One region of the Mesorhizobium sp. B1-1-8 genome, then DNA from elsewhere that is predicted to be linked to it. Evidence: predicted binding sites of a transcription regulator. Region 1 holds the regulator's gene; each other region holds the start of a gene.

Region 1 (7,493 bases):
GGCTGCAAGAGGCCGGGGCGCGGAGGAAGGCGAGGGCACGACAGTGGGCGTCAGCGAGCGCCTGCTGTTTGCCGGCAACGCACCTTCCGAAGCGGCGCCGGTTTTGGTTCCGGAGCCGCGTCCGGCCACGGAAATTCTGCCGCCCGACGGCGGCGCGTCCCGCGCGGTCGCACCAACGGCAGCTATTGTCCGGCTCCGCAGAGAGCTTCACCGTGTCTCGCTTCCCGCGCTTCGCCGAAATATCGGTGTAGCCGCCACCACGGAGCTCGACCGCGGCGTTGCCTTCCTGCTGGTTCCGGTGTTTCTCGCCGCCGGTGTCATCTATTACTTTTCGCTGAGCACCGAGCCGGATCTCTACAGGCCCATCGCGGCGGTTGCACTGCTGGCTGTCTGCGCGGCGGTTTCGCGGTCGTGGCAGACGACGCATCTCATCTTCATGGCGGCGCTGTTTTGCGCATTGGGTTTTCTCGCCGCCAAGGTCGAGACCTGGCGGGCGGCGACGCCGATGCTCGGCTCTGAGATCCAGACGCGGCTGACCGGCCGGCTCGTTATCGCCGAGCCGACAGCCAATGGCCGCGTCAGGCTGACCATCGATCTCATTTCGACGGCCAATCCAAAGCTGCGTTACGCGCCTGACCGGGTCAGGGTTTCGGCGCGTCGCATTCCGCCCGACATGAAGGCCGGATCGGTTCTGACCGGCTATGCCAAGCTTCTGCCGCCAACCGGACCGGTGCGGCCCGACAGCTATGATTTCTCCTTCGACAGCTATTTCACCGGCATCGGCGCCAGCGGATTTTTCATGGGCGATCCGAAGCTCATTGCGGCAACGGTCGACTCGCCTTTCGGTTCAAGCGTCGGCTTGGCCATCGAGAATGCGCGTGAGAACATCGCCGATCACATCAGGAGCACCATCGGCGGTTCCGAAGGCGAGATCGCAGCGGCATTGATTGTCGGCGTGCGTGCCGGCATTCCCGAAGAGATCAACGAGTCGATGCGGCGCACCGGCATCTATCACATCATCTCGATCTCGGGCCTGCACATGGCGCTGGTGGCCGGCACGATCATGCTTCTGCTGCGCGGCGCCTTCGCGCTGTTTCCGGATTTCTCATCGCGCCGGCCGGTCAAGAAATACGCCGCGGCCATCGCGCTTGCGTCGATCGCGGCCTACCTCGTCATCTCCGGCATCGTGGTCGCCGCCGAGCGAAGCTTTATCATGCTGGCGGTGATGCTGGTTGCAGTGCTCTTCGATCGCGCGGCGCTGACCATGCGCAATCTGGCGATCTCGGCGATTGCCGTCATCCTGGTGTCGCCGCATGAGGTGGTCGGTCCAAGTTTCCAGATGTCGTTTGCCGCCACGGCCGCCCTTGTCGGCGCCTATGCCGGCTTTGCCGACTATCGCGCCGGTAAAACAACAGCACCGCCGGCAAAGCTGTCGTTCCTCCGGTTCTGGTCGCGAAAGCTGGCGGTTGGAATTGGTGGCGCCGCCCTGACGTCGCTCATCGCCGGCAGCGCGACGGTGCTGTTTGCCATCTGGCATTTCCAGCGGGTGTCGCCACTCAGCGTTGTCGCGAACCTTGCGGTCATGCCGATCGTCTCGCTGATCGTCATGCCGTTTGCCGTCCTGAGCGCGCTGGCCATGCCTTTCGGCTTCGATGGCCCATTCCTCTACGTGATGGGAAAGGGCCTGACGGCGATGGTCGCGATCTCGGCGTGGATTTCGGAGCGCTCGCCGGTCGATGCCGTCGGGCTGATCTCGATCCAGTCGGTGCTGCTGGCGACGGTCGCGCTCGTCATCGCAACGATGGCGACCACGTGGCTCAGGCTGTTCGCGATTCCTTTCGCGCTCGCTGGCCTGCTTGCGATCCCGCACGTTCGCACGCCGGACGTCCTGATCTCCGAGGATGCGCATCTGGTGGCGATGCCGATCGGCGGCGGCGAACTCGCCATCAACCGCGCACGCTCGAACGAATTCACCACCGACAATTGGAAGCGCGCGCTGCAAGCCGAGGAAATTGTGCCGCCCGAAACGTTCGCGAAGGGCGCGCTGGACATCGCCGACCCCGTCGACTTGCCGCCGGGCTCGCCTTTCTATTGCACCGGCGACCTCTGCATCGCCCGGCATCCTTCGGGCGCCATCGTCGCGCTCGCCGAAGACCGTAACAGCGCGCGCCCGGCCTGCGGCTTTGCCGATCTCATCGTCATCAACGACGTCACGGCCTACAATCCCTGCCGCGATCCGCGCGTCCTCGTCGTCACCAAACGGCAGCTTGCGCGCGATGGCAGCGCCGCCGTCTTCTTCGACCCGCAATCGGCAACGGCGCAAGCGACGATCCGCTACTCGGTCGAAAAGCCTTACCGCCCCTGGCATGAGCAGCGGCGATATTCACGCGAGGCGAGGGGCCTGCCACCCTATAAACGTCCCGAGAAACCAGAAGCCAAGTCTGAGCCAGCTCAGTAGCGGTTTGTCCAAACCGCTACTGGTGTTTCGTTTTCCCGCAATTCCGGACGGAAAACCGCTGCGCACTTTTCCTGGAATTGCTCAATAGCGGCGGATCAGCCCGACGAGCTTGCCCTGAACCTTGACGCGATCCGGCCCGAAGATGCGGGTCTCATAGGCCGGGTTGGCGGCTTCCAGCGCGATCGAGGCGCCCTTGCGGCGGAAGCGCTTCAGCGTCGCTTCCTCCTCGTCGACCAGCGCCACCACGATCTCGCCGGGGCTGGCGGTGTCGGCGTTGCGGATGATGACGGTGTCGCCATCGAAGATGCCGGCCTCGATCATCGAGTCGCCCTTGACCTCGAGCGCATAATGCTCGCCGCCCGAGATCATGTCCGGCGGCACCGAGATCGAATGCGTCTGATGCTGGATGGCGTCGATCGGCACACCGGCGGCGATACGGCCCATCACCGGAATGGACACCGCCGGCACCGCATCGTCATTGCTGGGCGCGGGCGTGCGCGAGGGCGCTGCGGGCTTGATCTGCCGGCCGATATTGCCCTGTCCGCCTTGGATGACGCTCGGCGAAAACTTCCTCGCCGCGTTGAGGCCGGGCGCGATCGAATCGGGCAGGCGCAGCACTTCGAGCGCGCGAGCCCGGTTCGGCAGCCGGCGAATGAAGCCACGCTCTTCCAGCGCCGTGATCAGGCGGTGAATGCCCGACTTCGACGCAAGGTCAAGTGCTTCCTTCATCTCGTCGAAAGACGGCGGAATGCCGCTTTCCTTCAGCCGTTCGTGGATGAACATCAAGAGTTCATGTTGTTTGCGCGTCAGCATGGCGGCCCCCACGGGTCTCTGAAACCAGAATCAGAAAAACAAACCCAGAACAAACACTATCTGTTCCAGTTGTGTTCGGCAACCGTTTAAAGTTTAGTGAATGTGTTGACGTTTTGTTCAGCGTAACATCAGCACGCTGCATTCGGCGCCAGCTTCCGCGGCCGGCGCGAAGGGCTCGCGCACGATCAGGCCGTTGGCGTCGGCAAGCATTCTCAGCATCGAGGAATCCTGGATGCCGAACGGCGTCGCGACCAGCGCGCGATCATCCTCGCGTACCACGGCCCGTACATAATCCTGCCGCAGATCGTTGGCCTGCATCGCAGCAGCCAGCCGCGCCCTGCGCATGTCCTGCTGGAAACTACGGCCGCCGAGTCGCGCCAGCAACGGCTTCAGGAACAGCTGCGAGCAGACCAGGCTCGCCACCGGATTGCCGGGCAGACCGATGCAGCGGATATCGCCCAGCCGGCCAAACATCAAAGGTTTGCCGGGGCGCATGGCGATCTTCCAGAAGTCGAGGTTTATGCCTTCGCCGGTCAGCACGTCGTGGATCAGATCATGGTCGCCGACCGAGGCGCCACCAAGCGTGACGATGACGTCGGCCTTTGCCGCGACAGCTTTCTTGACCAGCGCCGCTATATCCTGCTCGCGGTCGGCGGCGATGCCGAGATCGAGAGCGCGGGCACCGACCGATTGTGCGGCGGCTGCGACGCCATAGGCATTGGAGGAGATGATCTGGTCCGGCCCGGGTTCACTGCCCGGCGCCAGCAATTCGTCGCCGGTGGCGACGATCGCGACCAGCGGCCGTCTCACCACGTTCAGCGTGGGATGGTTGGCCGATGCGGCCAGCGATAGCGCTGCCGGATCGAGTATGCGGCCCTTATCCAGCAGAACGTCGCCTTGCGAAAAATCCAGCCCGCGGCGGCGGATGTTGCGGTCTTTTGCCGTCGGCTCGGTCACCTCGACATGGCCATTGCCGAGATCGCGGACATTCTCCTGGATGACGATGGTGTCGGCGCCCTCCGGCACGGGAGCGCCGGTGAAGATGCGCACCGCCTCCGCCCGGCCGACGGACCCGTCATAGCCGCGCCCGGCCGGCGCCATGCCGATCACCGAGAGCCGCACCGGCACCGATGCCACATCCGCGGCCCGCACGGCGTAGCCGTCCATGGCCGAGGCGTTGAAGGGCGGCTGGGTGCGGAGCGCCACCACCGGTTCCGCCAGCGCACGGCCAGCCGCATCGGCCAACGGAACGCTTTCGCCCGGCAGTGCCGTGGCACCATCCAGCAGACGTTCGAGCGCCTCGGCGACCGGAACCAGCGCCATCTAAGAACCCGCCTTATAGTCGCCGGACTTGCCGCCGGTCTTCTCGACCAGTTTTATGCCGGAAATCACCATGGCGCGGTCCACCGCCTTGGCCATGTCGTAGATGGTTAAGCAGGCGACCGAAGCGGCAGTCAGCGCCTCCATCTCGACGCCGGTCTTGCCGGTGACGCGCGCGAGCGCAGTGACCTTGAGGCCTGGTAGTGCGCGATCCGGCTCGATGTCGACGGCAACCTTGGTCAGAAGCAGCGGGTGGCAGAGCGGGATCAATTCATAGGCCTTCTTGGCCGCCATGATGCCGGCGATGCGCGCGGTTCCCAGCACATCGCCCTTCTTGGCGTCGCCGGCAAGGATCATGTCGAGCGTTTCCGGCCGCATCGCGACAAAGCCTTCGGCGATGGCCGTGCGCGTCGTCTCGGCCTTGTCGCCGACGTCGACCATGTTGGCCTCGCCCTTGGCGCCGAGATGGGTGAGGGAGGCCATTTTCAAACGGCCTCGGCCGGCGCCTGGCCCGTGAGCAGGAGCTGCGTTGCCGCCGCGACATCCTGTTGCCGCATCAGGCTCTCGCCGACGAGGAAGGTGCCTATCCTGCTCTCTTCCAGCCGCCGGCAATCCTCATGCGTGAAGATGCCGCTCTCGCTGACCAGCAGCCGATCCGCCGGCACCACGGCCGCCAGCCGCTCCGAAACCCCGAGGCTGGTCTCGAATGTCCTGAGGTTGCGATTGTTGATGCCGATCAGCCGCGAGGAAAGCGCAAGCGCACGCTCCATTTCCACCTCGTCATGCACCTCGATCAGCGCATCCATGCCGAGGTCGAATGCTGTCGATTCCAGTTCACGGGCCATGGCGTCATCGACGCTGGCCATGATGATCAAAATCGCGTCCGCGCCCCAGGCACGGGCCTCATGGACTTGATAGGGATCGAACAAAAAGTCCTTGCGCAGCGCCGGCAGCGTCACGGCCGCGCGCGCACTGGTGAGAAACGCCGGCGCGCCCTGGAAAGACGGCGCGTCGGTCAACACCGAAAGGCAGGCGGCGCCGCCTTGCTGATAAGCCCTGGCCAGCGACGGCGGGTCGAAATCGGCGCGGATCAGGCCTTTGGACGGGCTCGCCTTCTTGATCTCGGCAATCAGCGCGAAGCCGCCGGCCTTGCGCTTGGCTTCCAGCGCCGCAAGGAAGCCACGCGGCGGCTCGATATCCCTCGCTTTGGCCTTGATCTCGGCCAGGGGCACGCTGAGCTTTGCCGCGGCGATCTCATCGCGCTTGTAGGCCTCGATCTTGCGCAGGATGTCGGACAAGGTTCTAACCGTTCGAAATCTCGATAAGCTTGTCGAGCACCGCAACCGCCCGGCCGCTGTCGATGGCTTGCGCCGCCGCCGCGATGCCGTCGGCAAGCGTCGTCGCCTTGCCGGCCACCACAAGACCGGCGCCGGCATTCATCAGCACCGTGTCGCGATAGGCGCCGGCGGCACCGCTCAGCATATCGCGCAGCGCCCTGGCGTTGTAGGCCGCGTCGCCGCCGCGAAGCTCGTCTTTCTTGTAGCGCTTCAGACCGACCGCTTCCGGCGTCAGCGTGAAGCTGCGGATCTCGCCGCCGGCAAGCTCCGCAACCTGCGTCTCGCCGGTGGTGGTGATCTCGTCATAGCCATCACCGTGGACGACCCAGGCGTGATCGGCGCCGAGCGCCTTCAGCGTCTCGGCCACCGGCATGATCCACTCCGGCAGGAAGACGCCGACCATCTGGCGGCTGACGCCGGCCGGGTTCGACAATGGTCCGAGCAGGTTGAAGATGGTGCGCGTGCCGAGCTCGACGCGAGTCGGCCCGACATGCTTCATCGCCGGATGATGCGCCGGCGCGAACATGAAGCCGACGCCTGCCTCGTGGATGCAGCGGCCGATCGTCTCCGGCGGAATATCGATTTTGACGCCGAGCGCCATCAGCACGTCGGCGGCGCCGGTCAGCGACGACAGGCCGCGATTGCCATGCTTGGCGACCGGAACGCCGGCGGCGGCGATGACGAAGGCGGACCCGGTCGAGATGTTGACCGAGTGCGAATTGTCGCCGCCAGTGCCGACAATGTCGATGGCGCCGTGCGGCGCCTCGACGCGCAGCATCTTGGCCCGCATCGTAGCGACAGCGCCGGAAATCTCGCTCACCGTCTCGCCGCGCACGCGCAGCGCCATCAGGAAGCCGCCGATCTGGCCCGGCGTGGCGTCGCCCGACATGATGATGTCGAAGGCCTCGCGCGCTTCCTCGAAGGACAGCGCGCTGCCGCCGGCAACCTTGGCTATGTGTATCTTCAGTGCGCTCATCTGGTTTGTGCTTGGGCAACGGCGGTCGGGTCGATGCGGACGTCATACTGCGACTGCAGCTGCGCCACCAGTTGGTCGAGCAGGTCGTCGGACATGCCGGCGCCGAAAGATTTCTGCGCATCGTCCGGCACCGAGCTGGCATCGGCGCCGGCCGGCTCGAAGACCTCGGCGACTTTGAAGAGGATCTGTCCATCGCCGGTGGGCGAGGGGATCAGTCCGGTGCCGCCTTCGCCGACGCCGAACATGGCCGCAGCGCCTTCCTTGCCGAAATCGGCATCGTCGGCCTCACGCTTCAGGCCGCGCTTGGTCTGCTTCTCGAGCTTCAGCTCGCCGGCGATGACGTCGAGGGTCGCGCCAGCCTTGAGGCGCTTCTCCAGCTCCTGGGCCTTGGCGTCGAGCCGCTTGTCGGTTTCGGCAGCCGTCCAGTCGGCGACCACCTTCTGGCGAACTTCGTCCAGCGTGCGGTCGCGCGCCGGCGTGATCGATGCGACTTCATAGAAGACGAAGCCGTTGTCAGCGGTGGTCAGGGCTTCATTCTCGGTGTTGGGTTCGGCCGCGAACACCGACTTGATGAGGTCGGCAGATTCCG
Region 2 (7,493 bases), 2.7 Mb from region 1:
TGACGATGTCGTAGCGCACTTTTTTCTCCGGTCCGGCCCGGCTTTTTTACGCAACCGGCAAAATGATCTGGAAGCGCGTGCCGCGTTCGGAGTCAACCAGCCTGATCGTGCCATCATGCGCTTTCAGGAGGGCCAGCACGATCCCGAGCCCCATGCCGGTGCCGCCGCTGTCGCGCCGCGTGGTGAAGAACGGCTCGAACACCTTGGCCCGGTTGCTCGGCGAAATGCCGTCGCCGTCGTCGTCGACCTCGATCGTCACGCGGTCGCCCAGGCTCGCTGCGTTGATCGAAACCACCTTCGCGCCATGCCTGGCCGAATTGTCGATCAGGTTGGCGAGCACGATTGCCGCGTTCTCGTCCGAAATGCCGAGGCGGATATTGCTGCCGGCCTCGACGCGAACCGCCAGCCTGGCGTCGACCGGCAGCAGCGCCAGTGCCGCATCGAGCGTTGTGCTTTCGCCGCTCGGCGCCAGGTTTTCCGCGCGCGCCAGCTCGAGCAATCGCCGCACCAGCAGAGTGAGCCGCCCGGCGTCGGTGACGATGTTGTTGGAGAAACGCCGCCGCTCGGCCTCGTCCATCGTCCCGCCCGAATCGCGCAACAGCTCGGCCGCGCCTTGGATCGCCGTCAGCGGCGATTTCAATTCATGCGAGACATGGGTGGCGAAGGTCTGGATGCTGTCGGAGCGCGCCTGCAGTTTTTGCGCCATGTCGAGGAAGGCGGCCGACAGCTCGGCCATCTCGCGCGTGCCGTGGTGATCGAGCGGCCTGATCGCCTCGCGGTCGCCGGCGGCGATGCGTTTTGTCCGCTCGATCAGCGCATAAATCGGCCGGCTGACGGTGCGCAGGAACACCAGCCCGATCAGCAGCGTGCCGCCGAGGATGGCGATCGCCGCCAACGTCACCTTGCCGCGCTCGCCGTAGAGATGCTTGACGATGTTGTTCGGCGTCCGCGACAGGTAGACGACGCCGGCAACCCGGCCGGCGACTTCCACCGGCATGGCGACGAAGACCCGCACCCTGGTGCCGCGGCTGACCGAATAGAGCGGTGGCGGCGGCTGGTCGGGGATCCGCAGCCTGAGCGCGCTGGCATAGGAGCCGGCAAGTGCTGTCCGCACCTCCTCGACATTGGCCAGCGACTGCCCGACTTCCGCGCGCCCGGCAATCACCACGCCATGCGGGTCGAGCAGCCGGAAGCCGGCCAGCGTGGTTTTCTGCGTTGCATCGAGCATGCCGGAAAGCCGCGCCCCGATCGCCGCGAAAGCCGGATCGGCCGTGGCGGCGGCGCCCGCCGGCCGCGTCGGCAGCACATAATCGGAGGCGAGATCGAGGCGCGGCTCGATCGGCTGGTAAGGTCCGTCGGAACCGGCGCTTCGACCGGTATCGGTCAGCATAGGCGCGCCTAGCTTCTCCACGGGAATGCTGGCCGCGCGCACCTGATCGGCATAGACGGCGGCAAGCACCGCGCCTTGCGCGATGAGTTCGGCCTCGGTCTGGCGGATCAGCTGGTTCTCGTAAAGCCGGAAGAAGAACAGCCCGACCAGCGGCAGCGCCATCACCACGATCAGGATGGCGACGACGATGGTGGCAAGCCTGGGCCGCCACCTCTCCTTGCTCAACCACCGCATCGGCCGAGCCGAAAGCCGACGCCGTGCACCGTCTCGATCGCGTCCAGGCAGCCGACCGCCGCCAATTTGGCGCGGATGTTGCGGATATGGCTGTCGACGGTGCGGTCCGAAACATGGATGTTGGACTGATAGGCATTGGCCATCACCGCCTCACGGCCAAGCACATTGAGCGGGCGGGCGAGAAAACCTTTCAGGATGGCGAATTCGATCGCCGTCAGCACAAGCGGCTTGCCGCCGAAGCTCGCCGCATGGCTGGCCGGAACGAGCATCAGCCTGCCATGCGCGAACTGCCGGTCATCTTCTTCCTCGACCGCCGCCGGGCGGGCGCGGCGCAGGATGACGTTGACGCGGGCGACCAGCTCGCGCGGGCTGAACGGCTTCGTCACATAGTCGTCGCCGCCCATTTCGAGCCCTAGCACCCGGTCGATTTCTTCGTCCCGCGCGGACAGGAACAGCACCGGCACGTCGGACTTCTGCCTCAGCCTGCGGCAGACCTCCAGCCCGTCCATCTCCGGCATGCCGATGTCGAGCACGACGAGGTCCGGCGCGCGGCGCTCGACCGCCTGCAGCGCGGCGGCGCCGTCGGCAACGGCTTGCGTCTTCATCTCGGCCTTTTCCAGGGCAAAGCAGATGATCTCGCGGATATGCGGATCGTCATCGGCGACGAGGATGTTGTGCGGCATCGATCAGAAGTCCGGCATATCGGGTTGGTAGCCGTCAGGGATCAGCAGGCATGAAGGTTACCGATAACGTCAGAAGGTTGACGAAAAGCAGCCATTCGCTTGATTTTCCGGGCGCTTGATTTTCCGGGCGCGCTGCGCGCGATGATAAGCGCGGGATCCGCGGCCACGACCCAGTGGCAATAGCTCGGAACGGGCTTCATCGGGCCCTCCTGGCGTGTCGCGGGCGGCGCCCTGGCTGCGATCCCGGCGTGAAGGGCAGCACCGCCGCTGTCGGACGCAGTCTTTGCGGCTCGACGAGCCACCAGCCTTCGTTGCGCAGGCGCGGGGGCAGGGACCAGCGGAGATTGTGATGTGTTCGCATGCCGTGTGTTTCGCCGGCAGGCGCGGAGAGGTCGCGGCGGATCGCCTGGGATTTTCAGCAATGATGTGCAGTTTTCGTGCAGGGGCTGATCTCCCACCTCGAGGGGGAGATGGCCGCGAAGCGGCCAGAGGGGGTCGCCGCGCGTGAAGCGCCAGCGTCTTGCGCGAGGCCAGATGACGCCGGAGATAATGCCGGCAAGAACGTCATTGCGCTGGATGGGCGGATGGTCGAACGGCTGCATCTGGCGGAAGCAGAGAAACTTCTGGCGAAGGCCGCCGCTGTTCGCGCATAATATAAGCAATTCACGACAGGGTCGAAAAATGAAACTCTACCGCTTCCTGACCGGTCCGGACGACGCCAGCTTCTGCCACAAGGTGACGGCTGCGCTGAACAATGGCTGGCACCTGTTCGGCTCGCCGACCTACGCCTTTGACAAGCAGACCAAGTCGATGCGCTGCGGCCAGGCCATTGTGAAGGACATCGAGGGCCAGGAATACACCCCGGACACCAAGCTCAGCGATTGGTAGTATAGCCAATCTCCTCTGTTGGAGTCAGGGCAATCGCATATGGTAGCGCCAGCCCCCACTCCGTCCGCTGCGCGGCCACCTCTCCCCCATGTTTATGGGCGAGAGGAAACCCGAGCCTTTCAAAGCCGCGACCTCGGTGATTTCCTCTCCCTCACCGAAGGTGGGGGAGAGGTGGCTCGGCGAAGCCGAGACGGAGTGGGGGAGCGCCATATGCGATTACCCTGCCCTTGAGGGGGAGATGCCGGCATGGCAGAGGGGGCGCGAAGGAACGGGGCGTCTGGGACCCTACGCCGTCTGCTCGGCCACCTCCTCGATCCGTTCCATGTCGTCGTCCGACAGGCCGAAATGATGGCCGATCTCGTGGATCAGCACATGGGTGACGATGTCGCCCAGCGTCTCCTCGTTCTCGGCCCAGTAGTCGAGGATGGCGCGGCGGTAGAGGGTGATGCGGTTCGGCCCCTCGCCGGTCTGCGGGTTCCAGCGCTCGGCGATGCCGCGCCCCTCGAACAGGCCGAGCAGGTCGAACGGCGTCTCCAGCGACAGATCGTCCATGATCTCGTCGGTCGGGAAATCGGCGATCTGGATGATGATCTCGCCGGTCAGCTTACGAAAATCGTCGGGCAGGTGGGCATAGGCCTCCAGCGCCAGGAACTCCATTTCCTCCATCGAGGGCGAGAGTTGATCGTGCCACGTGCGGGTCTTGTAGATGCGGGCCATAACGATGTCCTTTGACCCCGGCATATAGGCTTTCGCGCCGATTGAGGCAAATGAGCCGGCGGCAGGTTTCTGCCCGGGTAAAAGGTCGAAGGAATAAATTCCCCATGACTCCGCTTGACTCTTCCGGCCCCCTCTGGAATCTATAAGAACATAACAGGAACAATTGTGAGTGGAAGCTGATCGTCATGGCGATGCCCGCCGTGGCGCGGGAGACTGTTTTTGCCCTGCGCCGCCAGATCGCGAAGATCGAGGGAACGCTGCCCGAGCGCCTGGAGGCGCCGGCGGGCGCGCCTGGAGCAATTCCAGGAAAAGTGCGTAGCGGTTTTCCGTCCGGAATTGCGGAAAAACAAATATATCGCGATGCCGCCGGCTCGGAGATCACCATCGTGCGGCGTGGTCTTGCGGTGGCGCCGCAGGATGCCTTCCTGCCCACCGGCATCGAAGGCCTCGATACGGCCCTTGGCGGCGGCCTGCCGAAGGCGGCGCTGAGCGAGATCCATGGCGCCGAGACCCGCGATGCCGGGGCTGTCGCCGGCTTTGCGCTGTCGCTCGCCAGCCTGATCCTGAGGGAGAAGCAGGGCCTGCCGGTCCTCTGGATCGGCACCGCCGAAATTTTTCGCGAGGCCGGCTTTCCCTATGCCAGGGGGCTCAACGGCCTCTTCGGTGTCGCACCCGGGCAATTGCTGTTTTCCGAGGCGCCGAAGCTCCTCGATGCGCTGTGGATCGCCGAGGAGGCCGCCCGCATGACGGCCTTCGCCGCCGTCATCCTCGAAATCCGCGGCAGCCCGCACAAGCTCGACCTCACCGCCACGCGACGGCTGCACGCGCGGGCGCAAAGCGCCGGCCGCCCGGTGTTGTTGCTGCGTCAGGCGGGTGAAGCCGAGCCCACCGCGGCGCCGGTGCGCGTCATCGTTTCGGCAGCACCCGCCGCGAGCCGAAGAACGGTCGCCGGGCCGCTTGCCGGCTCGATCGGCCGCCCCGCCTTCACCGTCGCTATCGGCAAGAGCCGCACCGCCTTGCCCGGACAATTCACACTGGAGTGGAACCCCGATGAGCACGCTTTTGCAGAAAGAAGCGCCCCGCAAGAACGGGCAGAGAATCCTGTCGCTGTGGTTTCCGCATCTTTGCGCGGAGCGGATCCTGCGCCGGCGTCTGGGTCGGTCCTGGCGTTCCCGGCCATCGGCTCACCGGCCGCTGGTGGTCAGCCACCGCGACAACAACACCCAGCGCATCGCCGCCCTCGACGAGCGGGCTGAGGCGCTCAAATTGAAGCGCGGCATGGGCATTGCCGATGCGCGCGCCATGCACCCGTCGATCGATGTCGTGGAGGCCGATCCGGAAGCCGACCGCCGCCTGCTCGAAGGCCTTGCCGACTGGTGCGACCGCTACACCCCGCTGGTGGCGATCGACGGCGAGGACGGGCTGTTTCTCGACGTCACCGGCTGCACGCATCTGTTCGGCGGCGAACGCGCCATGCAGGACGAGATCCTTAGCCGCTTCTTCGAGCAGGGTTTCGATGTCCGCGCCGGGCTGGCGTCGACGCCGGGCGCGGCCTGGGCGGCGGCGCGCTTCCACGGCGACCGCATCATCGCCGGCGGCGAGGAGGAGGAGCTTCTGGCGCCGCTTCCCTTATCTGCGCTGCGCATCGCGCCGGAGGTCCGCGCCAGCCTCGAAAGCGTCGGCCTGCGCACGGCGGGCGCGGTGATGGCTGCACCGCGCGCCCCGCTGGCCCGCCGCTTCGGCGCCACTTTGCTTTTGCGCCTCGACCAGGCGCTCGGCCGCCTCGACGAGGCGGTGTCGCCGCGCCTGCCGGTGGCGCCGCTCTCGGTCGAGCGCCATCTTGCCGACCCGATCGTGCTGACCGAAGAGATCGAGCGGCTGGTGAGCCGGCTCGCCTTGGCGCTGAAGGCCGATCTCGAACGCCGCGGCGAGGGGGCCAGGGCGCTGGCCCTGCTGCTCTTTCGCGTCGACGGCGCCGTCAGCCGCATCGCCGTCGGCACCTCGCGGCCGATGCGCGAGCCGCAGCTGATCAGAAAACTGTTCCACGAGCGGCTTGCGGCACTTGAGCAGGACATCGATGCCGGTTACGGCTTCGACCTGGTGCGGCTCTCGGTGCTTTCGGTCGCCGCCTTCGACTTGGCTCAGGGCGACCTCACCGGCGAGGCGGCCGACGACGATGCCGACATTGCACTCTTCGCCGACCGCATCCGCGCCCGCCTCGGCGACGCCGCCGTGCTGAAGCCGGTCCTCGTTGAGAGCCATCTGCCGGAGCGCGCCGTCGCCACGGTCCCCTTCTCGGAAGCGCCGCAGCGGCGCATGCCGCCGAGCCGGCCGCAGCGCTCCAGCCCGCCGATGACCATCTTCCCGCCGGAGCGGCCGATCCGCCTGTTCCGCTCGCCCGAGCCGATCGAGGTGCCGGCCACCGAGATGCCCGAGGGGCCGCCGATGAATTTCCGCTGGCGGCGCGCGCTCTACCGCGTCACCCGCGCCGAAGGGCCCGAACGCATTGCCGCCGAATGGTGGCGCCAGCAGCCTGGCGAGGACGAAGCGCCGACCCGCGACTATTACCGCATCGAGGACAGCGAGGGGCGCCGCTACTGGCTTTATCGTCAGGGCCTTTACGGCGCTTCGCAAGTTTCGCCGCGCTGGTTCATGCACGGGGTGTTCGCATGAACGCGCTGACCGCCATCCCCTATGCCGAGTTCGGCATCCAGTCGAATTTCTCCTTCCTGCGCGGCGCCTCGAAGCCTGAGGAGCTGGTGGTCACGGCTAAATTCTACGGCTTTTCCTCGATCGGGCTTGCCGACCGCAATACGGTGGCCGGCGTCGTGCGTGCCTGGCAGCAGGCCAAGGTGGAGAAGGTGGCCTATCATCCCGGCTGCCGCCTGGTGTTCGGCGACGGCACGCCGGACATCCTCGCCTATCCGCAAAACCGGCAGGGTTGGGGGCATCTGTGCCGCATGCTGACGCAGGCCAATCTGCGCGACGAGAACGAGAAAGGCGCGACGCTGCTCGATCTTGACGATCTGCTCGAATGGGGGGAGCTGATGTCGCTGGCGATCCTCCCCGGCCTTTCGGCGGGCGCGCAAGACAGCCTGTCATTAATTAGCCGGCTTAAGGATCGCTTTGGCGCATCGCTTCGGCTTGCCGTGGCGCCGGATTATGGCGGCAACGACCGTTTCCGCATCGAGCAGGCGGCGGCGATGGCCGAGCGCGCCGGTATCCCGCTGATGGCGACCAACGACGTTCTCTACCATGCCGCCGAGCGCCGGCCGCTGCAGGACGTGCTCACCGCGATCCGCCTCAACACGCCCATCACCGATGTCGGGCTGGAGCTGACGGCCAATGCCGAGCGCCACTTGAAGCCGCCGCTGGAGATGGCGCGTCTCTTCCGCCGCCATCCGCAGGCGCTGGCGGAGACGCTGCGTTTCGCCGGGGAGCTGACCTTCTCGCTCAGCGATCTCCAATACAATTATCCGGACGAGCCGACCGAATCCGGCCTTGGGCCGCAGGCCGAGCTCGAACGTCTGGCGCGGGAAGGCGCGGCCGTGCGCTATCCGGCCGGCGTCCCCGAGGACGTG
Region 3 (7,493 bases), on a different replicon from region 1:
CTCGATGCGATCACATACCCGCTACAGGAGCGCTAGAGGAGGGGCAGCGCACTGACAGAGCAGCGGCGCCAACGAGCATGCTGGAGCGCACGGCGCCTTCCTGTGAAGGAGAGCCGGAGCTCGACAGAGCTCTGGCCGCCGCTCGAAGCGCGCCGTCTTTACCGCTTTTGCGCCATCATGGCCTGGTGAGAGCGCACAGACAGGTTCGGCTCAGTTCGAAGCCTTGCGGCGTTCGATGGCCCTGTCCAGCCGTTTCGCCAACTCGAGCATGCGGGCAGGCACAGCCTCTTCTTTCAGTGCGAGCAACGCGGAACGCATGGCGCGAGCAATCGCTGCCGCCTCCAGCTCCTTCGAACGCAGCCCTTCCGGGGTTCTTCTGGCCAACGATCGCGCCCTTAACATGTGTTAAACTCTTGCCACTAACCGGCTGCTTCACAAAAGGTTCCAGCCCTGGCTGCGCATGACAGGAAAGTTGGCGCCGCCCGCAGCCAAAAATGCCATTTGATGGCTGGCATCTGTTGCTACTGGATTTCTCTCGCGAGCGCTGAGCGGCGTTGCCACGTCGATAACTTCAGCTGACGATTGCGTCCTGCAGTATTTTTTGCCTGTTTGCGAGGCATCAGCCCGGACAGATCAAGCGGGACGGTCGGCCTGCAAGTGCCCAAAGACGCAGGGGGGCCGATCAGGCCAGCGTTTGCTGCTTGCGACGGTCCGCCCTGCGCGCCGCGCCAGGCATGAGACGCCGGATCCCGTGGATTGGAACTTACCTCGTCACAGCGCATTGATTTGCCTGAATAATTGAATCTCGCGCCTTTGCACAGCAGACACTCAGCAGCACGGAAGGGATATGGCGGCATGGCCCCGCCGCGCCGTTGCGAGCGGCGATCGCCGCAATCCCACGCCGCAAAGCGCGCAAGATCAGATCGGACAGGAGGATGAGGTGAGATCCCTCGAGGGAGCCAGGATTCTCATAGTTGAAGACGAATTCTTCATCGCCGACGATATCGCGCGTTACTTTGCCGGGCTTGGGGCCGAGATTCTCGGTCCGGTCTCCAGTGTGGCCGGGGCACGGCCATTTGCCGAGCGCGCCGATGCGGCCGTGCTCGACATCAATTTGAATGGCACCTACGTGTTTGCGATCGCCGACCGCCTGGTTGAGCGAGGCATTCCTTTTGTCTTCTTCAGTGGATATGAGAGAAATATTATCCCGCCTCGGCTCGAGCACATTGCCAGCCTTTTGAAGCCCGCGGGCCGCGAGGAGATCAAGGTCGCTCTCTTTCCCGACGCGAGCAAGCAGGACCGGTCCAGCGATGATGCGCTCGGTGTGGTGGACCTGCTGCCTAAGCTCCGGCTAGCTGCGCGCCTGATGCTGACGGACGCCGGGGCGGCCGACCGGCTTGTCGAGAAGACGCTTGAAATAGCCATCACCGAAATTTCGGATCGTTGCGACGATCTATCCACGGAGCAATGGCTGAATTTGCTGCTCAAGCGGCTCTTCCATGGGGGCGCGCATCTGCTCAACTGACCGGATTGCTTGATCCAACGCGCGGAGCATTGCGACACGCAGGCTTTGCAAGCCAATTGGACGAGCTGACCTGTAGCAAGAAATGTGCGAAATGGCATTGCCCGGATGGACGAGGAGGAAGCGAAGGAGATCGAAACAGAGGCGCTCGGCCAGCAGCAGACGGACAATGGGGCAGGCGCAGGGGACTTGATTGCTAGGATCTGTTCGCGAAGGCTGGTGGGTTTAGATGATCCGGGTCGCTACCTTCAACGTCAATGGCGTCAATGGCCGTCTGCCGGTGCTTATCAGATGGCTGCGGGAAACCAGCTATGACGTTGTCTGCCTGCAGGAACTGAAGACGTCGGACGACAAGTTCCCCGCCGATGCGCTCAGAGACGCCGGCTACGGCGCGATATGGCACGGTCAGAAGTCCTACAACGGCGTGGCGATCCTCGCCCGAGGAGGAGAGCCAAGGGAACGTCGACGCGGTTTGCCGGGCGATCCCGACGATACCCACAGCCGCTATATAGAGGCCGACGTGAACGGACTTGTCATCGGCTGCCTCTATCTTCCCAATGGAAACCCCGCGCCGGGGCCAAAATTCGACTACAAGCTGCGGTGGTTCGATCGTCTGATCAGCTACGGCCGGACCTTGCTCGAGGCCAAAGCGCCGATCGTCCTCTGCGGCGACTACAATGTAGTTCCCACCCCGATCGACGCTGCCGTCCCTGGACGCTGGTTGGGTGACGCGGTTTATTTCCCTGAAAGCCGGCGGACCTACGCCGCCATGCTCGATGACGGCTGGATCGATGCAGTGCGGCAGGTCCATCCGCAAAAGGGCGTCTATACCTACTGGAACTTCTCTTTCAGGGGCGGTTACGACCGGACTTCCGGTCTTCGAATGGATCACCTGCTGATAAGCCCGGTGGTTTCGGGCCGGCTCCGCAACGCCGGCGTCGATGTCGAGACACGTGGGTGGGAGAAGCCGAGCGACCATGCGCCGGCCTGGATCGAACTCGATCGACTGTGAGCCGACCCTTTGCTTCATATGCATTGCAAACGGGGCCTAGGCGCACCGAACCGGGCGGCAATGGCTCCAAGAAGCCGGAGATAACAGGGGCCTTGTCGATCGCCCCGGTCGCAAGCAGAACGCAAGAAGCGCCCCAGATATACAGCCGGGCACAAAGGGCCGGCCGGACCACCGCCCACTACTGCTACTTACCACCAGTCATGGTTTGGATCTGCGCTGAAGACCTTGTTCCATGGTCGGAACAATCAACTCGGCCCGTGGTTCGGGCGGCCTAGTCGCAATCATGCGGCAGGAGAAGGCATCATGATCAAAGTTCTTGCAGTAGCAATTCTATCGCTGGGCCTGGCCACCGGCGCAATGGCTCAAACTTCGGGAGGGAGTGGAAACAACAGCAACGCAAATGCGGGCAACTCCAACAACGGCTCCAATTCTGCCAATACGGCAGGAACAGTCACCACCGGCGATCAGTCGGGTGCCGTCGACAAGTGCAAAACCGGTGCGAATGGCAAGACTACGACCACAGATCCCGCGACCACCAAGCAGGAAGCCAAGAACTGCAACTGAGCGCGTCGGCTCGGCGCTATGATTTCGGCGGCGGCCGTGGTTTCGCCGTCGGCCGTGTTGTGTTGGCCTGCCGCTGTCCTGCCCAGCGCCCTGCTGCTGAAACGGGACTGGCCAATGGACAAACAGGCTGATCGGCGACACCGATCAGCCGCTTCGGCACGGCACTCGCCGGAAAGCCGGGTATTTTAGCATATGGTAAGGAACCGTTGCACCGCTCGGGAGTTTGGCACAGCTTTTCGCGAGAAGAGGTCATCGTGCGGGGTCGAGCTTCGGTTAAGGCGGCGCTTTGCGCCGAGGTTGCTGATATGCGAACCAGGATCAGCATCCTCCACGGGGAACTACTGGCGATACCCAAGTCCGCTGTCGGCGCTTTGCGCCTCGGCTACGAGTTGAGTGCTCACAAAGCGCGCTTGGCTCTTTTGGAAAAGGTGCTTGCAGAATACCCTGTCGGTTCAGCTACAGGCGAAAGCAGGACGGCGGACCCGCGATGGGTAAGCGAAAGCCATCTGCCGATCACCCAGCCCTCGCCGGCTGACAGAACGCGATAGACACTGTGCGCCGATGCGCGGCAAAAAGGCTCCTTCACAGGGCCCCCCGAACCCGCGCTCCAGCACAACCGCATGCGCACGCCTCACCCACGGGCTCAGTCTCCGCGTAGCTGGACCCGTCACTTCGTCATTCCCGCCTCTTGACCTTTCGCGATTTCCGACCAGCACCGAAATGTTGTGACTGTGCTTTTTGAGCAGTTCGCGCACTTGTTTCTCGACAACGCCGTTCGCAAGGGCGAAAATGAAGTTCATACGCCTCAGAGCGGCCGCCATATTTCGTGGCTGCATTTAGGTTGGCGACGCGGTCGCAGTTGGCGCGCGCCTGACAGTGCAGCCGATACTCCCTTAAGATCGGTCGTTGCCGATTACCTGACCAAGACGCCACTTGCGTGGAGCGGTTTGCGCTGAGGGCATTTGTGCTTTGGCCCGGCATCACTCGCGACCAGGCCGACTGCTCTCGCAAACCGGCACCATCAACGATTGTCCGTAGCGGGCCCAAAGCTGTTCGCATTGCCCCAATCTCAGGCTTGTCGATTGGGGCTCGCCATAGATGACGACTGCGGAACGAACATCGTAGCCCAAGATCGATGCATTCGCGATAAAATGGATTGCCTCTCCCAGCCGCCCAACATCGATGGCCGTGTCCTGCTTGTTCACTTGATCAAACACCCCGAAAATTCGCGCCTCTTGATCTCGCGACGCCAGCACAGAAGCCATTGCCTCTTCACTCATCGGCCGCATCAATAACAACCGGGCTCCGGCTTAAGCTGCCGCGCGGCGCCACCTTGCCCTCCCCTGCAGGCAAACTGTCCTGGGCTCGTCTTCATTCCCCCCGTGGTCCCATGCAGGATAATTGGAAATGCAAGGCGAGCGTTGCACGACCCTAAGCCGCATATCAGACTCCACTAAAATAGCACCCAACAAGGCCGAAGAGGCTTTGTTCCTTGGCTGCTACTCGGAGCCTCGGTGGAGTTCTAAAGCTTGAGCTTTGCTCGCAACGCGTCGATGCGCTTGGAAGCCTCTGCCTTGCTGAGATCTTCCTGGAATTGTTGCGCGTCGCCGGCTTGTTCGCTCAGGGTTTTCAAATACGAAGCTTGAGAGGGCGTCATCGGGTCGTCACCACTGACCCATTCGTCGGGGTCTTTGCCGACGTTGTCATTTCCACTCGCCTTCGCAATGCCTGGCTCTTTCATGGCGCACGCTCCCTTTGCAGCACAGGAAATGTGTTGGTCCCCTTTTGTTCCCTTCCGGTAGAGGCGATTACCTGGTTGACCAACCCAAAGTGAATTAGGAACAGGTGCCGACGGGCCGGGCCTCAAAGGACTGGCGAAGTACGCTATACGCGGGTATGATTCACCCTTGTGCGGGGAATGGTTTTCGCCCCCGCCTTGCGCGGGGCAACAATGGCGAAAAATGGACTATCTGCGTTCGACGCCGACATTCTGCGGACGACCTTCCATAAGGCAGTCATAGAAGAGAACATTCCAAAGCGTCAGTGGCGAGAATTTGCCGCGCAGCTGATAGCGACATACACCGGCTGTCCGACCATCCATCCCAAACTGGTGGAGTGGATTGTGCGGAGTGAAGGCCACGACCGCCCAACAGATTCACACATGTAATTTCGCCTTTCGCAGTCACGGCCTATAAATTGTTTGGTGCAAATCCTGCCTATCTACCGAGAGCCCGACAACATCTGCGTTGTGGATGATGGCGAGAATTGGCACGTCCTCATCATCGAGGATGGCAACGAGACCGCCCGAACGTTTTCCCTCATGCTGCACGCAATGGCCTACGCGGAGCGCCAACGCCTTCGGCTAGGGCTGGAAAAGTACGACCGGGTATAGGGCGCCCATGCGACGCTTTTTCTTCGACATTACGGATACAGGTGAAGTCTATCACGACGCACGCGGGGCCACGCTTCCGGGCAGCGCATCGGCAAAGGAACGGGCATTCGATATCGTTCGCAAACTCATGACAGGGCCGCTTCGCACGGAACACTGCGATCTGGGGTGCACAGTCCGCGATGTGGACGGCAATCAGCTCATGCAGATCAGAATTGCATTTGGCATGCCAGAAACGACCAACGATCCAAACCTGGCCGATGCCGTTTGATGTTAAAAGGCCCCAGTGCTTGGGTCTGCACCGGGGCCTTAAGGCATGTACGAGCTACACCAGCATGTCCGTTTATGAGACTGCTCTAATATCGTGAATGAATGGTGAATCACAAAGCCCCACGATCCTTTCGAATCGTGAGGCTTTGATTTTTGACTCGCGTCTCCAGCAGGGTTTACCCCCACAGTAGCCGGCGACTCGGGCAAGCCCGGTGATGTAGCCACTGACTAGCCGCGTCCCGGTCCGGCCAGGGCCTTAAAGGTGAGCCTCTGCGAGGCAGCATGGCCTCCTCCCTGGCCTGATTTTGCTATCGTGCCTCTTTCTTCGGTCCCGACCGGCTCGCTCTCTTGCTCGAGCTGGTGCTCCACGCTCTCGCGCGCCCCCTCAACAGGATCTTGGTCGGCATGACTGTCGCGCCGAAATTCCGCCTAACCTTCGGTATTGTTTCCGCCTGACTGCATTTTGTCGGGATCGGTTCGTTTCAGGCTCATCGGTTTTCATCCTGTGCTTTCCACGCGGCGTGCCCAGCAGCCGCTCATGGCGAGAGCAGCGGTCTGCAATGCTCACGGCCTTCAAACCAGATGGCCGAGTCTTTGTCCCAGCCTCTTGCCTGCTACCCCTTCGTCGGCCGGCTGACTACAACCCCTTCGGGCAAGCCGGAGGTCAGCGAGGAAGAGGTCACCCGCGAATGGTTTTCGTTGATACGGGAGGTGCAGCCTGAGGAAAGGAAAAGGCGCGATCCAGCTGATGATCGGCAATAGACCGAAAGCAACCGCGGCCCGAACTGAACGGCCTGTGCGGGTCAAAAGGCGCGGCGGGAACTTGGCGCCCGGTGCATTCTGCCAAAATGCGGAATCGTCATTTCGAACGGGAACAATGCCTGGTTGGGTTTGTTCGGTCGCACTTATCCAGCAAGGAGCATGGGACCATGAACATGCGGATACTTTGTGCACCGCTGGCCGTCGCGACGATCCTGGGGCTCGGTTTGCCCGCCTTCGGCGCCGACGACGCGCAAAGTTTTGTCGACAAAGCCGCCGTCGGTGGATTGTTTGAAGTCGATTCGAGCAAGATCGCCCAGGACAACGCCAAGGACCAGCAGGTCCGGGATTTTGCCCAGAAGATGATCGCCGATCACGGCGCGGCAAATGCCAAGCTGGAGACCATTGCCGGGGAGCAGAAACTGAAGGTGCCGGCTGAACCCGATGCCGCGCACAAGGCGGAACTGGACAAGCTACGCACGACAACGCAGGACTTCGACCAGCCCTATGTCGAGATGCAGCGCAGGGCGCATGCCGATGCGGTGAACCTCTTCCAGTCTTACGCCAAGGAGGGCGACAATGCGAGCTTGAAGGCGTTCGCGGCGCAGACCCTGCCGACGCTCAAGATGCATCGGGACATGATCGAGAGGATTGCCGCGGCGAGGGGTGCCAAGCCGGCAGCGGCTGACACAGGCATGCCCGCCGTGAAAACGGCGTCGACGCCCAAACCGCCTGCCCCGGTTCCGGGTGCCAACAGTTTTACCGAAGGCCAGGCCAAGAGCCGTATCGAGGATGCCGGCTATACGGACGTATCCTCTCTCTCCAAGGACGACCAGGGCATCTGGCGCGGCCAGGCGAAGAGGGACGGGAAGAACACCTCCGTCTCGCTCGACTACCAAGGCAATATCTTTTCCGGCCAGCAATAACTCAGATCCAAGGAGTCACCGGGATGCAAACGATCACCGCACTGTTCGACG

What was found. Region 1 encodes LexA, which represses DNA repair genes until DNA is damaged. Its sites were predicted from a motif close to TGTTCNNNNTGTGTTCNG; they were not measured.
Region 2: a site for LexA is predicted at 4,057-4,074, ahead of FJ974_RS04025 (ImuA family protein). Genes of this name have one in related genera too.
Region 3: a site for LexA is predicted at 4,874-4,891, ahead of FJ974_RS28315 (DUF3072 domain-containing protein). Genes of this name have one in related genera too.

The regions. Positions count from the first base shown of each region.
Region 1 is NZ_CP083956.1:3,586,098-3,593,590, forward strand. Features, by position in the region: gene FJ974_RS17400 (ComEC/Rec2 family competence protein) at 1-2,458, shown strand, start outside; gene lexA (transcriptional repressor LexA) at 2,540-3,271, opposite strand; gene glp (gephyrin-like molybdotransferase Glp) at 3,389-4,594, opposite strand; gene moaC (cyclic pyranopterin monophosphate synthase MoaC) at 4,595-5,074, opposite strand; gene trpC (indole-3-glycerol phosphate synthase TrpC) at 5,077-5,889, opposite strand; gene trpD (anthranilate phosphoribosyltransferase) at 5,894-6,904, opposite strand; gene FJ974_RS17430 (peptidyl-prolyl cis-trans isomerase) at 6,901-7,493, opposite strand, start outside.
Region 2 is NZ_CP083956.1:838,941-846,433, reverse strand. Features, by position in the region: gene FJ974_RS04055 (NAD(P)/FAD-dependent oxidoreductase) at 1-19, opposite strand, end outside; gene FJ974_RS04050 (ATP-binding protein) at 47-1,552, opposite strand; gene FJ974_RS04045 (response regulator transcription factor) at 1,612-2,307, opposite strand; gene FJ974_RS30370 (hypothetical protein) at 2,745-2,960, shown strand; gene FJ974_RS04035 (DUF1737 domain-containing protein) at 2,989-3,195, shown strand; gene FJ974_RS04030 (metallopeptidase family protein) at 3,481-3,912, opposite strand; gene FJ974_RS04025 (ImuA family protein) at 4,098-5,168, shown strand; gene FJ974_RS04020 (DUF6504 family protein) at 5,110-6,585, shown strand; gene FJ974_RS04015 (error-prone DNA polymerase) at 6,582-7,493, shown strand, end outside.
Region 3 is NZ_CP083957.1:130,811-138,303, reverse strand. Features, by position in the region: gene FJ974_RS28340 (hypothetical protein) at 211-384, opposite strand; gene FJ974_RS28335 (response regulator) at 848-1,525, shown strand; gene xth (exodeoxyribonuclease III) at 1,755-2,534, shown strand; gene FJ974_RS28325 (hypothetical protein) at 2,838-3,098, shown strand; gene FJ974_RS28320 (hypothetical protein) at 4,079-4,378, opposite strand; gene FJ974_RS28315 (DUF3072 domain-containing protein) at 4,621-4,839, opposite strand; gene FJ974_RS28310 (DUF6894 family protein) at 5,498-5,758, shown strand; gene FJ974_RS28305 (DUF4142 domain-containing protein) at 6,687-7,442, shown strand; gene FJ974_RS28300 (hypothetical protein) at 7,466-7,493, shown strand, end outside.